Regions from separate parts of the Rahnella sp. PCH160 genome, predicted to be linked through region 4. Evidence: predicted binding sites of a transcription regulator. Region 4 holds the regulator's gene; each other region holds the start of a gene.
What was found. The regulator CRP, encoded in region 4, controls carbon source genes, mostly activating them, when cyclic AMP is high. The targets are predictions, from matches to a motif close to ATGTGANNNNNNTCACAT.

Region 1 (3,488 bases), 470 kb from region 4:
GAAGAACACGACAGCTCTTATAAGCAGCAGGAAGGCTGGCGTTATCACGCGCGGGATCTCGCGGTATATCGCGCCCACGCGGAAAACATTCCCATTATTATGGGGTCGGCAACGCCTGCGCTGGAAACGCTGCACAACGTGGAACTGGGCAAATATCGCCTGCTGAAGCTGACCAAACGTGCCGGGAACGCCAAACTTGCGCGGCAGAATTTGCTGGATTTAAAAGGCTTACAGCTAAAAGTCGGGCTTTCTCAGCCGCTGATACAGCGCATGCAGGAACACCTTAAGGCCGACAATCAGGTCATGCTGTTCCTTAACCGACGCGGCTATGCACCTGCCCTGCTGTGCCATGAATGCGGTTGGATTGCCGAATGCCAGCGCTGCGATCACTATTACACGCTGCATCAGAATCAGCGCCAGTTACGCTGCCACCATTGCGACAGCCAGCGTGCTGTGCCGAATCAGTGCCCGCAGTGCGGATCGACGCAACTGGTGTCGGTCGGTGTCGGCACTGAGCAACTGGAAAACGAACTGGCACCGCTGTTCCCTGATACGCCGATCACCCGCATCGACCGCGACACAACCAGCCGCAAAGGCTCGCTTGAGCAGCATCTGAATGAAGTGCATCGCGGCGGCGCACGTATTCTTATCGGCACGCAAATGCTGGCCAAAGGCCATCACTTCCCGGATGTCACGCTGGTCTCGCTGCTGGACGTTGACGGTGCGCTGTTCTCGGCAGATTTCCGTTCAGCAGAACGTTTTGCCCAGCTTTATACCCAGGTTTCAGGCCGTGCCGGTCGTGCCGGAAAACAGGGGGAAGTGGTTTTACAAACGCATCATCCTGAACACCCGCTGTTGCAGGTTCTGTTGCATAAAGGCTACGACGAATTTGCAAAACAAACGCTTGCTGAGCGCAAGAGCGTCTTTTTGCCGCCTTACACCAGCCACATTATGATCCGCTCTGAAGACCACGATAATCAGCAGTCGGCGCTGTTCTTGCAGCAACTGCGAAATCTGCTGGAATCCAGCCCGCTGAAAGATGATTCGTTGTGGATTTTGGGGCCGGTACCTGCACTGGCAGCCAAGCGCAACGGGCGTTTCCGCTGGCAACTGTTATTACAGCATCCTTCACGCCGCGTTTTGCAGCATCTGATCAAGAGTTCTCAGCCGCTGATTGCCAGCCTGCCGCAGGCTAAAAAGGTGAAATGGACGCTGGATGTCGATCCAATCGATAGCTAATCCGCATGAATAGTCAGGATTTCTGCGTGATGGATCGAAAAAAGCATCTGCGTCACACTTTTAATGCAAATTAGGTAACAAATCCTACTCACATTCTGTTTAGAATGTGATGAGCTACACATCACGGGTAGCCAGGTGAGGAATGTTGATGTTGTTGTGTCAGTTTGATGCTGTTGCAAGGAGAGATGCGTTGGAGCACAAGAAAGAATTACCCGCCGCAACAATGAAAGATGTGGCAGAACAGGCAGGCGTTTCAACAGCAACGGTATCCCGCGCGTTAATGAATCCGGAAAAAGTCTCCGCCTCTACCCGTCAGAAGGTCGACCAGGCAGTGATGGCCGTAGGGTATTCTCCACATGCCTTGTCCCGAAACCTGAAACGTAACGAATCGCGAACCATTCTGGTGATCGTCCCGGACATCTGCGATCCGTTTTTTGCCGATCTGATCAAAGGGATCGAACGCACCGCCGCCGAAAGTGGTTATCTGGTGCTGATTGGCGATTGCGCCCAGCAAAACCAGCAGGAAAAAACCTTCATCAATCTGATCATCACCAAACAGATTGATGGGATGTTGCTGCTCGGTTCCGATTTACCTTTCGACGCCAGCAAAGAAGAACAACGGAATCTGCCGCCGATGGTGATGGCCAATGAATTTGCGCCAGAACTGGAACTGCCGACCGTCCACATTGATAACCTGACTGCCGCGTTTGAAGCGGTACATTATCTGCTGAATCTGGGCCATCAGCGCATTGCCTGTATCGAAGGGCCGAAACATATGCCGCTGTGCCAGTACCGCTCACAAGGTTATATTCAGGCGCTGCGCCGCAATGGGATCAGCGTTGAAAATGCCTTAACCGCTCAGGGCGATTTTAGCTACGAATCCGGCGCGCAGGCAGTCATTGCGCTGATGTCGCTGCCTTCCCCGCCCACGGCTATCTTCTGTCATAACGATATTATGGCTATCGGCGCGATGTTCCAGGCGAAGAAAATGGGCCTGCGCATTCCGCAGGACTTGTCGGTGGTCGGCTTCGATGACATCAAAGCCAGCCAGTTTACTGACCCTCCGCTGACCACCGTCGCCCAGCCAAGATTCCAGCTGGGTCGTCAGGCTATGTTATTATTACTGGAGCAGTTACAGGGAAATCCGGTACAAAACGGTTCGCTTCTGCTTGATAGTGAGCTGGTGGTGCGCGAAAGCACGGCCGCCCCGAAAACATGATTCAGTTTTTGGTTTGTTATATATGCAGGGTTAAGTAACATGACGCACTTCTTCATTCATCACGACACAGCGAAACGATAGTGGCACAAAGAGACTATGTAAGCCGTGGGCGCTCAGGAGCGCGGCGGAAAAGTACCAGCCGGAGTAAAAAACGCAGTTCCACAACGATCTCCAAAACCATGGTGGTGTTAGCCGTTGCGGTACTGGTGGTGTTTGTCGGTGGCCTCTATTTTATTGCGCACAATAAACATGAAGAAGCGGCGGTACTGCCGGCGCATGCTGTTCGTCCGGGTAACGGATTACCGCCTAAGCCTGAAGAGCGCTGGCGTTACATCAAGGAGCTGGAAAACCGTCAGATGGGCGTCACCACGCCGACTGAACCGACGGCCGGTGGTCAGGTTGAATCTAAAACGCAACTGACGCCGGAACAGCGACAACTTCTCGAACAGATGCAGGCCGATATGCGCCAGACGCCGACACAGCTGTCTGAAGTGCCGTATAACGACCCGAGTCAGGTCGCAACGCACCCGGCTCAGACACAGCGTCAGGTTCAGCAACAGCAACAGCAGCCGACTTATGCCCAGCAACAGCCGGTGCAGACGCCACCACGTCAGGTTCAGCAGCCAACGTATACGCCACAAACGCAGCCCGTTCGTGCTCCGCAAGCACAGGTACAAACGCAACCTGTTCAGCCAAAACCGAAGCCACAGGTCAAAGAGCCGGTAAAAGAAGTACCGAAAGAAGCGCCGAAAGAACAACCGAAAGCACAGCAACCGGCCGCCATCACACAGGCTGTGCCAGAGAAACCGAAAGAGCAGGAAAAAACCCAGCGCTTTATGGTGCAGTGCGGTTCATTCAAAGGCTCCGAGCAGGCGGAATCCCAGCGCGCCAAGCTGGCATTCGAAGGGTTTGAAGGCCGGATCACCATCGGCGGCGGCTGGAATCGCGTCGTGATTGGCCCTTATAACACTCGCTCAGGTGCAGACAGCACCTTATCCCGCCTGAAGAGCGCAGGCATCTCCGGTTGCAT
Region 2 (3,488 bases), 400 kb from region 4:
ATCCCAGCCCATTGCCCATGCAGCCCCAATCGGCGCCGGAGACGTCCAGGGAACCAGTGAAATCATATGCGGAAGAAGGTCTGTCGATACGGCGCAGTAGGCGATCACGGCGTTAACCATCGGCGCGAGAAGGAAGGGGATGAAAAACACCGGATTCATCACAATCGGCGTGCCAAAAATCACCGGCTCATTAATGTTAAAGCAGCTCGGCACCAGGCTGAGTTTTCCCATGGTGCGCAGATGCGCTGATTTGCTGCGGCAAAAGAGCAAGACCAGCCCGATGGTGGCACCGGATCCGCCGATTACGATCAGGAAGTTCCAGAATGCTTCGGTCATGATGTGTGTCATCGGCAAACCGGCGGCGAGATCGGTCTGGTTCAGCCCCAGATTGGTCAGCCAGAAAGCCTGCAACATCCCCGAAACGATAGCCGAACCGTGGATACCGGCAAACCACAGCAAATGGCAAATCAGCACGGCTAAAAGGACGGCGGGGAGGGAGTCCGCTGCGGAAATCAGTGGTTCGAACAGCGCCATAATGGCCTGCGGCAATAGCATGTCGAAGCCCGACTGCACCAGTAAACTCAACGGGAACAGCGTAATGACGACGGCAATAATCGGGATCAGCAGATCGAATGAATGCTTAATGTTGGAAGGAACCTGTTCGGGAAGCCGGATGCCAATATTGTATTTTTTCAGCAGCCGCGTCAGTTCTGTCACATAGATAGCTACCAGAATAGCGGTGAAAATCCCCACGCCTCCCAGCGCAGCCGTCGACATTTTTTCATCAATTTGCGGCGCAGCCACCAGCAGAAACGACATCAGCGACAACATCGCGGTCATAAACGGGTCAAGCTTGTAGCTTCGAGCCAGATTGTAGGCGATGGCTGCCGCAATATAAATCGACATAATCCCCATCGTCATATTAAACGGCGTAAGAATTTGTACTTCATATTTTGCCGACAGTTCCAGCCAGCTTCGCGCGAATCCCCATGAGGATTCAGGAGAGAATGGCGGATGGACGAAAACCAGCAAAAATGAGCCAACAATCATAAATGGCATTGCTGAAATAAACCCGTCACGCACCGCCATCACATGGCGCTGAGAAGACAATCTCGCCGCAAACGGACTGATTTTCTGTTCTATAAAATCAAAGAGGGATTGGCTGATACTCATGATGATAATGGCCTTATGGTGAAAGGATCTGACAGGCTTACCTTAATTATCATCAGTGTAGTGGCGGGGTATGAAACCGGTTACCGATTTTGCCCCAGTCTGTGAAGGTCATCAAATAACCAGAGGTCTTAATGGTTTGAGGCGGAAATGGGCATGCGTGGGGAAAATACATCGAAGCCAAAACATCATTTTCAATAATGTTTTGGCATACCAGGAAAGCAAGAGGGGGAAATCAGGCGTTGGTGTAACGCACTCTTTCCGGCAGCCATCGCTCAATCAGCGCTTTGGCATGATCGGGAAACTGCTGCTGGAGATAACGGGCTATACGCTGTACATCGGGGATCATGGCCTGATCACGCAGCAGGTCTGCGACTTTAAATTCGGCGCTGCCGGTCTGGCGCGTGCCCAGTAATTCGCCCGGCCCGCGGATTTCTAAATCCTGCTGAGCAATGACAAAACCATCGTTGCTGTCGCGTAAAACCTGCAAGCGCTTCTGCGCTGTTTTGCTCATCGGCGTTTTGTACAACAACACGCAGTGAGAAGCGACGGCACCACGGCCGACGCGGCCACGCAACTGGTGTAACTGCGCCAGCCCGAGACGTTCCGGGTTTTCGATGATCATCAGGCTGGCATTGGGCACGTCGACGCCCACTTCGATGACGGTTGTCGCCACCAGAAGCTGTACTTCGCCCTGTTTGAACGCCTGCATGACGGCCAGTTTTTCCTGCGCTTTCATCCGGCCATGAACCAGACCGATATTCAGCGCAGGCAGCGCTTCTTTCAGCCCTTCCCAGGTGGCTTCTGCTGCCTGAGCTTCCAGCATTTCAGATTCTTCAATCAGCGTACAAACCCAGTAAGCCTGACGATTTTCCTGCTCGCAGGCGCTTTTCACCCGGCTGATAATATCGTTTCGGCGCGTATCGGGAATCGCAACGGTCGTCACCGGCGTTCTGCCCGGCGGAAGTTCGTCGATAACCGAGGTATCCAGATCGGCGTAAGCGGTCATTGCCAGCGTCCGGGGGATGGGTGTTGCGGTCATGATCAACTGATGCGGATGGAAGCCCTGTTGCAGACCTTTTTCCCACAATGCCAGCCGCTGATGCACACCGAAGCGGTGCTGTTCATCAATGATGACAAGAGATAACGAGGAGAACAGAACCTGTTCCTGAAATATCGCGTGAGTCCCGACAACCATGGAAACCTGGCCGCTGGCAATCGCGTCCTGTTGTGCCTGTCTGGCTTTACCTTTCTGTTTGCCCGCCAGCCATCCGACCTGAATACCCAGAGGCTCGAACCACTGACGGAAATTATTGGCGTGTTGTTCGGCAAGTAATTCTGTGGGTGCCATCAGACCGACTTGCTGACCCTGCGCAATCGCACAAAGCGCGGCAAGTGCCGCCACCAGCGTTTTGCCTGAACCCACGTCGCCCTGAACCAGCCGCATCATCGGATAGTTTTTTGCTAAATCCTGTTCGATTTCAGCTACCACCCGCTGCTGTGCGCCGGTCGGGCTGAACGGCAAAGAGGCCAGGAACTGATTTTTCAAACGATCGTCATGATGCAGCGGCATGGCTTTATAGCTTTGCGTACCGGCGCGGACGGCCAGCATACTCAGATTGTGCGCCAGCAACTCTTCCATAATCAGACGTCGCTGCGCCGGATGATGCCCTTTTTCCAGGTCAGCCAGCTGAATGTCAGGCGGTGGCCTGTGCAGCAAATGCAGCGCTTTGGGAAGCGGGATTAACGAACGGCTCAGTTCTTCCGGTAATAGTTCAGCGATGGGCACGGTATCGAGCAATTCCAGCGCCTGATCGGTCAGTTTACGCAGTGTGGCCTGACGGATACCTTCGGTTGTCGGATAAACCGGCGTCAGCGATTCTTGCAAAACAACTTCGCTGTTTTCACCCTGAACGCGGTATTCCGGATGAATAATTTCAGCGCCGTGCGTACCGCGTTTGATTTCGCCATAAGCCGTCACGCGTCGGCCAGCAGCCAGACTGTTTTTCATTGCGGCGTTGAAATTGAAAAAGCGCAATGTCAGTAATCCCGTGCCATCACTAATCTGGCAGGTGAGCATTCTGCGACGCCCAAAGCTGATATCACTCCGCAGCACCTCGCCTTCTACAGTCGCAAAGATGCCCGGCAATAAATCATTGATGGTGTACAGGCGGGTGCGGTCTTCATAACGCAGGGGAAGGTGAAGTAGCAGATCCTGAATAGTTTCAAGACCAAGTTTAGCGAGTTTGTCTGCCTGACTGGCTCCCACGCCGGAGAGCGAGGTGAGCGGGATGGCGTCGAGCAGGCGGCCTTTCATC
Region 3 (3,488 bases), 620 kb from region 4:
GTTACCGCACGATGGAAGGTTTCGGGATCCACACTTTCCGTTTTGTGAATGCTAAAGGAAAAGCGACGTTTGTCCGTTTTCACTGGAAACCGCTGGCGGGCAAGGCTTCTCTGTTGTGGGATGAGGCGCAGAAACTGGCAGGGAAAGATGCTGATTTCCACCGGCGTGATTTGTGGGAAGCCATCGAAGCCGGCGATTATCCTGAGTATGAGCTGGGCGTTCAGCTGATCCCGGAAGAAGACGAATTCAAGTTTGATTTCGATTTGCTCGACCCGACCAAGCTGATCCCTGAAAAACTGGTGCCAGTCGAGCTTGTCGGGAAAATGGTGCTCAACCGTAATCCGGACAACTATTTCGCGGAAACCGAGCAGGTTGCTTTCCATCCGGGACACGTTGTGCCCGGCATTGATTTTACGAATGATCCGCTGTTGCAGGGGCGTCTGTTCTCTTACACCGATACACAAATCAGCCGTCTGGGCGGGCCGAATTTTCATGAGATCCCGATTAACCGGCCAACCTGTCCGTACCATAATTTTCAGCGCGACGGGATGCACCGGCAGGATGTGGATACCAATCCGGCCAACTATGAACCGAATTCCATCAACAATAACTGGCCGCGAGAAACGCCACCGGCAGCGTCCGGAGGCGGATTTGAAAGTTATCCTGAGCGCATTGATGCCGAAAAAATCCGTCAGCGAAGTGAGTCATTCGCAGAATACTATGCGCATCCTCGCCTGTTCTGGCTGAGCCAGACGCCGGTGGAACAGGACCATATCGCCGGGGCGTTCTCGTTTGAATTATCCAAAGTGGTGCGGCCGTATATTCGCGAACGCGTGGTGGATTTGCTGGCGCACGTTGACCAGACTCTGGCGGCTATCGTCGCGAAGAATCTGGGCATCACACTTTCGGCGCAGACGAGAAAGATTAAGCCTCCGAAACCGGTAAATGGTCTGGAAGCTGACCCTTCACTGAGTCTCTATGCCAGCGGGAAAGGGACGGTCAAAGGGCGTCAGGTGGCGGTGCTGCTGGGTGAAGGCGTTAACGCGGCCGATGTGCTGGAAACCTTGCAGGCGCTTCAGGCTGCGGGCGTTCATCCCAAACTTCTGGCCAGCCATCTGGGAAATGTCATTGCCGATGATGGTTCGACATTGCCGGTAGACGCCACGTTTGCCGGTTCGCCGTCCATTACCGTGGACGCCGTTATTGTGCCTCACGGCCACATTGATGCTTTGCTGATGAACGGTGATTCCCGTCATTACGTGCTTGAAGCCTATAAGCATCTAAAAGTCATCGGGCTGAGCGGGGATGCCCGTCGCTTCAAACCGTTGCTTGGACTGACAGATGACGTACCGGAGGACGGTATTATCGAAGGCGAAAAGGCGGAAGGGAAATTGCTGAAAGAGTTCCTGAAAGAAATGGCGAAACACCGTGTCTGGTCACGCAGCGCGGCAGCCGGAGCAGTTCCGGCCTGAGTTAAATTTTAATCAGCCTTACCGGCAGGCGGCGTCGTTCATCAGTGATACGGCAACGCCTGCCTTTATTTCCCCGTTCGGGAAAACACGTCATTCTGCGAAACATCACTCTGTTTAAAATTTCGGCGTAATGCATTTAATTTGTGACATGAATCACAAATTAAATGTATGCGTGATTCTTGTTGTTACATCATAGTGACTGCCGTCACGAAATAACGTCACAATGTTCAGTACAGTTGCCGGGTGTTCCTCCTGCCAATAAATGACCTTACATACAGAGGAGTTTGTTATGTCTCAGCCTGAAGTTTTCCACCTTGGCCTGGCCAAAAAAGATTTAAATGGTGCCACGCTGGCGATTGTTCCCGGCGACCCGGAGCGCGTGGAGAAAATTGCCAAACTGATGGAGAACCCGGTGCGTCTGGCTTCTCATCGCGAATTTACCTCATGGCGTGCTGAGCTTGACGGCAAATCTGTGATTGTTTGTTCAACCGGTATTGGCGGCCCGTCAACATCCATCGCGGTGGAAGAACTGGCACAACTGGGTATCCGGACGTTCCTGCGCGTGGGTACTACTGGTGCTATTCAGCCACACATCAATGTGGGCGATGTTCTGGTCACGACTGCTGCTGTTCGCCTTGATGGCGCGAGCCTGCACTTTGCACCGATGGAATTCCCGGCTGTCGCCGATTTCGCCTGCACCACGGCGCTGGTCGCGGCGGCAGAATCTGTTGGCGCTGCAACGCACATCGGCGTAACCGCGTCTTCTGACACCTTCTATCCGGGCCAGGAACGTTACGATACCTTCTCCGGCCGCGTTGTTCGTCGCTTCAAAGAATCGATGAAAGAATGGCAGGAAATGGGCGTGATGAACTATGAAATGGAATCCGCCACACTGCTGACCATGTGTGCAAGCCAGGGCCTCCGTGCAGGTATGGTTGCCGGTGTTATCGTAAACCGCACGCAGCAGGAAATTCCTGACGCGGAAACGATGAAAAAGACCGAAAGCCACGCGGTGAAAATCGTTGTAGAAGCCGCCCGTCGCCTGATCTAAAAAATACTAAAACAAATACATCACATCTGTGGGCTGCCTCTGGCGGCCCATTTTTTTGCCCCGATAATCAGATCTGTTAAGGTCGTGTTAGTAGAGTGTCTGGAATAATTTATCAATCCGAGCTTTTAACCGCTGACAAAAGGAACTGCTTTTTGACTGTTCACGACCTGCTTGATTACACAACGGCCTTTATTCGCGCGCATCAGGTATGGGCTGCGCCTATCGTTTTCTTCCTCGCCTTTGGCGAATCTCTGGCGTTCTTATCACTGCTGCTGCCGGCAACTTTTATTTTGTTAGGGCTCGGCGCGCTGATTGGTGAGACCGGCATTCCGTTCTGGCCAATATGGGCAGCGGCGGCGGCGGGTGCATTCTTCGGCGACTGGCTTTCTTACTGGGTCGGCGCGCATTATCAGGATCGCGTCGGGAGTTTCTGGCCGTTCTCCCGCCATCCGCAGATGCTGGTTCGCGGACATGCATTCTTCGAAAAATGGGGCATGCCGGGCGCATTTATCGGGCGCTTCTTTGGCCCGCTACGTGCCGTGGTGCCGCTGGTGGCGGGTATCTGCGGTATGCCGCAAAAATATTTCCAGATTGCCAACGTGACCTCCGCACTGATCTGGGCATTCGGCATTCTTGCGCCCGGTGCTTTTGGCATTCAATGGCTGAGCCGCTGGTTCTGAATCCTGCGCTGCATCGCTGACGTCTTCAAGAGGGGCGGGAGGGAGAAATTCCTTTTTGGAAGACGTCTCGCAAAGGCGTCATGCACCTGAAAATAGACTGGACATCCATACAGCCTGCTATTACCGTGACCGCAAGTGATTTTAAGAAGGAATACGCGTGGATATCAGCATTTTGTACGCCCTGGGCGCAGGGATAATCGGCCTGTTAGTCGGCTGGCTGGTTGCCAGTTTGCGGCAACAGCAGCAGCAGGCAGAATACGAAACACAGCGCCGGTTGCTTGAGCA
Region 4 (3,488 bases):
TTCCGTGGTGCGTTCGATGGACGACTACATCAACTACATCACGCCGCAGTTTTCCCGCACGCACATTAACTTCCAGCGCGTGCCGACCATCGACACCTCCAACCCGTTTGCCGCAAAAGCTATTCCTTCGCTGGATGAAAGCTTTGTGGTGATCCATTTCCAGGGGCTGGACGACATTGATTTCCCGTATCTGCTGGCGATGTTGCAGGGCTCGTTTATCTCGCACATCAAAACGCTGGTGGTGCCGGGCGGCAAAATGGGGCTGGCGATGGAGCTGATTATGGCGCCGCTGGTGCAGCGCCTGATGGAAGGGAAGAAAATCGAGTAAGTGAAATCAGGGCATGGCGCTGACACAAACCGGCCGCGCCTTTGCGCTGGTCGTGAATTATTCGGCGTTCACCACTTCAAAACTGTGGGTGATCGTCGCGGCTTTGCCCAGCATCAGGGAAACGGAGCAGTATTTTTCCGCAGACAGGCTGACGGCGCGATCGACAATTTTATCCGTCAGGTCTTTGCCGGTGACGATGAAATGCAGATTGATGTGCGTGAACAGACGCGGTGCTTCTTCGCGGCGCTGAGAGGTCAGTTTCACTTCGCAGTCACGGACGTCATTGCGGCCTTTTTGCAAAATAGAAACCACGTCAATCGCGCTGCAACCGCCCGCCGACATCAGCAACATCTCCATCGGGCTCGGCGCTTTATCGCCCGCATTGCCGTCCATTGTGATCTGATGGCCCGACGCTGACTCCCCCAAAAATGTCAGCCCTTCTACCCATTTTACGCGTGCGTGCATGTACTCTTCTCCCGGTGGATAAATTCGTCAAATTTTCCCCTCAGACTACCCTTTCACCCAAAATCTGGCAACGTAACCCGATCGCCATCATGCTGAAGCGAGACAACAGAAGACAGCATTGCAATCCTGTGTTACAAACAAAGCCGAAACATACTTTCCAGTAAATTGCGGTGACGGTTTTTGCGGTTTAAGAACAGAACCCACGGTGTTAACAGCAATAATCAGGCTGTTTCACTCCGACATCCGCTTGCAGCATTTCTGGGGAGTTATATGCTGAAAGGGCGCTTTATAAAGTAAGTGCCGTACAGGGAACTCTGAGCCCTGTGATTTTGGGCAGCGATAATAACAGAGGATAATAGCTAATGGTTCTCGGCAAGCCACAAACAGACCCGACTCTCGAATGGTTCCTGTCTCACTGTCATATACATAAGTATCCTTCTAAAAGTACGCTGATTCACCAGGGTGAAAAAGCCGAAACGCTGTACTACATCGTGAAAGGGTCGGTTGCCGTCCTGATTAAAGATGAAGAAGGCAAAGAAATGATACTGTCATACCTTAACCAAGGTGACTTCATCGGCGAGCTGGGACTCTTCGAAGAAGGGCAGGAACGCAGTGCCTGGGTTCGTGCTAAAACTGCCTGCGAAGTGGCTGAAATTTCTTATAAAAAATTCCGCCAGCTGATTCAGGTAAACCCGGATATTCTGATGCGTCTTTCCGCGCAGATGGCAAACCGTCTGCAAGTGACGTCAGAGAAAGTCGGCAACCTTGCCTTCCTCGACGTAACAGGCCGTATCGCGCAAACTTTGCTGAATCTGGCTAAACAGCCTGATGCAATGACCCATCCGGACGGGATGCAAATCAAGATCACCCGTCAGGAAATCGGCCAAATCGTCGGTTGTTCACGTGAAACAGTCGGACGTATTCTCAAAATGCTGGAAGATCAGAGCCTGATCTCCGCACACGGTAAAACGATTGTCGTTTACGGCACACGTTAATCCCTCAGAAATTGGCGCGACAGCTTACTGTCGCGCCTTTTTTATGGGCTAAGCTTTACCCATGACGCTATGGCGAAGACTGTTCTATCATCCCGAAGTTAACTACGCGCTGCGCCAGACGCTGGTGTTGTGCCTGCCTGTCGGTATTTGCTGGCTGTTTGGCAATCTGCAAATGGGCCTGCTGTTTTCCCTGTGTCCGGCCTGCTGCAACGTTGCCGGTCTCGATACCCCGCACAAACGCTTCTTTAAACGCCTGATGGTCGGCGGTTCGCTGTTTGCCGTCAGCAGTATTCTTTTGCAGGTGATGCTCGAAAACTGGCACATTCCCCTGCCGCTCATTATGTTAACGCTGGCCTTACTGCTCGGCGTTACCGGTGAAATCAGCCCGCTGCATGCGCGTTTATTGCCCGGCGCGCTGGTGGCCACCATCTTCACACTGAGCATGGTCGGCGTGAGGCCGATGTGGCAGGCACCCGCGCTGTTTGCCGCCGGCACCGCCTGGTACGGGCTGTTTAACTGGGCGTGGTTCCGTATTTCCGAAGAACAGCCAATGCGAGAAACGCTCAGTCAGCTGTATTTACAGCTCGCGGATTATTTCGAGGCCAAATACAGCCTGCTGACGCAGCATACCGACCCGGAAACTGCCCTTCCGCCGCTGCTCAAACGTCAGCAGCAGGTTATTGATCTGATTGCGTTGCTGTATCAGCAACTGCACATGCTCCCGCAGCACGGGCATAATCATCACCACAAGCGGCTGTTCCAGCGTTTTCAGGTCGCGCTCGATTTGCAGGAACACATCACGGTGAGCCTGCATCAGCCGGAAGAAGTGCAAAAACTGGTGGAAGAAAGCCACGCCGAAGCGGTGATCCGCCGGAATGCGCAGGTGATTTCCGCCCGGCTGCGCGTGATTGCGGACGATATTCTTTATCACCGGTTTTCCGAACGTTTCACGATGGCGAATGAACTGGCGGCGCTGGAAAAAATCGCGGCACAAAATCCGGACAATCCGGTTGGCCGCTTTTGTTATTACCATTTCAGCCGCATCGCCCGACTGCTGCGGACGCAGCGCCCGCTGTACCGCCGAGATCTGATGAACTCCCAGCCGCGCCTGCCGTTCTGGCCTGCACTGAAAAGTTATCTGTCTTTTAAATCTTCAGCCCTGCGCAACGCTGCGCGTCTGGGGCTGATTCTGGCGATCGGCAGCAGCCTGGGCCTCTTCTTCAATCTGCCGAAACCCTACTGGATTTTGCTGACCATCATGCTGGTCAGCCAGAACGGTTATAACGCCACCCGTGTGCGTATCCAGCACCGTGCGCTCGGCACGCTGGCCGGTCTGCTGATTGCCGCCGGATTGCTGAAACTGGAGATGCCGGAAGGCATCACGCTGATTTGTATGCTGGTGGTGACGCTGATTTCCTACACGGTGCTGCGCAAAAACTACGGGCTGGCGATGGTCGGGATGACGGTCACCGCCGTGTATACGTTGCAGCTGCTGGCGATGAACGGCATCCATTTTCTGGTGCCGCGACTTATCGATACGCTGATTGGCTGTGCGCTGGCCTTCGGCGGCACCATCTGGCTGTGGCCGCAATGGCAAAGTGGCCTGATGCGCCAGAACGCCCATCAGGCGCTGGAAACGTATCAGGACGCCATCCGGCTTATCCTGCAGGAAAACCCTGACGCGTCGAAACTCGCGTACA

Region 1: a site for CRP is predicted at 1,344-1,361, ahead of cytR (DNA-binding transcriptional regulator CytR). Genes of this name have one in related genera too.
Region 2: a site for CRP is predicted at 1,273-1,290, ahead of ACM5QY_RS04690 (PTS sugar transporter subunit IIC). Genes of this name have one in related genera too.
Region 3: a site for CRP is predicted at 1,614-1,631, ahead of udp (uridine phosphorylase). Genes of this name have one in related genera too.

Annotation. Positions count from the first base shown of each region.
Region 1 is NZ_JBLOGT010000001.1:1,089,187-1,092,674, reverse strand. Features, by position in the region: gene priA (primosomal protein N') at 1-1,239, shown strand, start outside; gene cytR (DNA-binding transcriptional regulator CytR) at 1,430-2,458, shown strand; gene ftsN (cell division protein FtsN) at 2,539-3,488, shown strand, end outside.
Region 2 is NZ_JBLOGT010000001.1:1,026,687-1,030,174, forward strand. Features, by position in the region: gene ACM5QY_RS04690 (PTS sugar transporter subunit IIC) at 1-1,173, opposite strand, end outside; gene recG (ATP-dependent DNA helicase RecG) at 1,406-3,487, opposite strand; gene trmH (tRNA (guanosine(18)-2'-O)-methyltransferase TrmH) at 3,484-3,488, opposite strand, start outside.
Region 3 is NZ_JBLOGT010000001.1:1,244,925-1,248,412, forward strand. Features, by position in the region: gene katE (catalase HPII) at 1-1,472, shown strand, start outside; gene udp (uridine phosphorylase) at 1,762-2,523, shown strand; gene ACM5QY_RS05765 (DedA family protein) at 2,676-3,203, shown strand; gene rmuC (DNA recombination protein RmuC) at 3,361-3,488, shown strand, end outside.
Region 4 is NZ_JBLOGT010000001.1:623,868-627,355, forward strand. Features, by position in the region: gene ACM5QY_RS02965 (phosphoribulokinase) at 1-328, shown strand, start outside; gene ACM5QY_RS02970 (OsmC family protein) at 386-793, opposite strand; gene crp (cAMP-activated global transcriptional regulator CRP) at 1,156-1,788, shown strand; gene ACM5QY_RS02980 (YccS/YhfK family putative transporter) at 1,850-3,488, shown strand, end outside.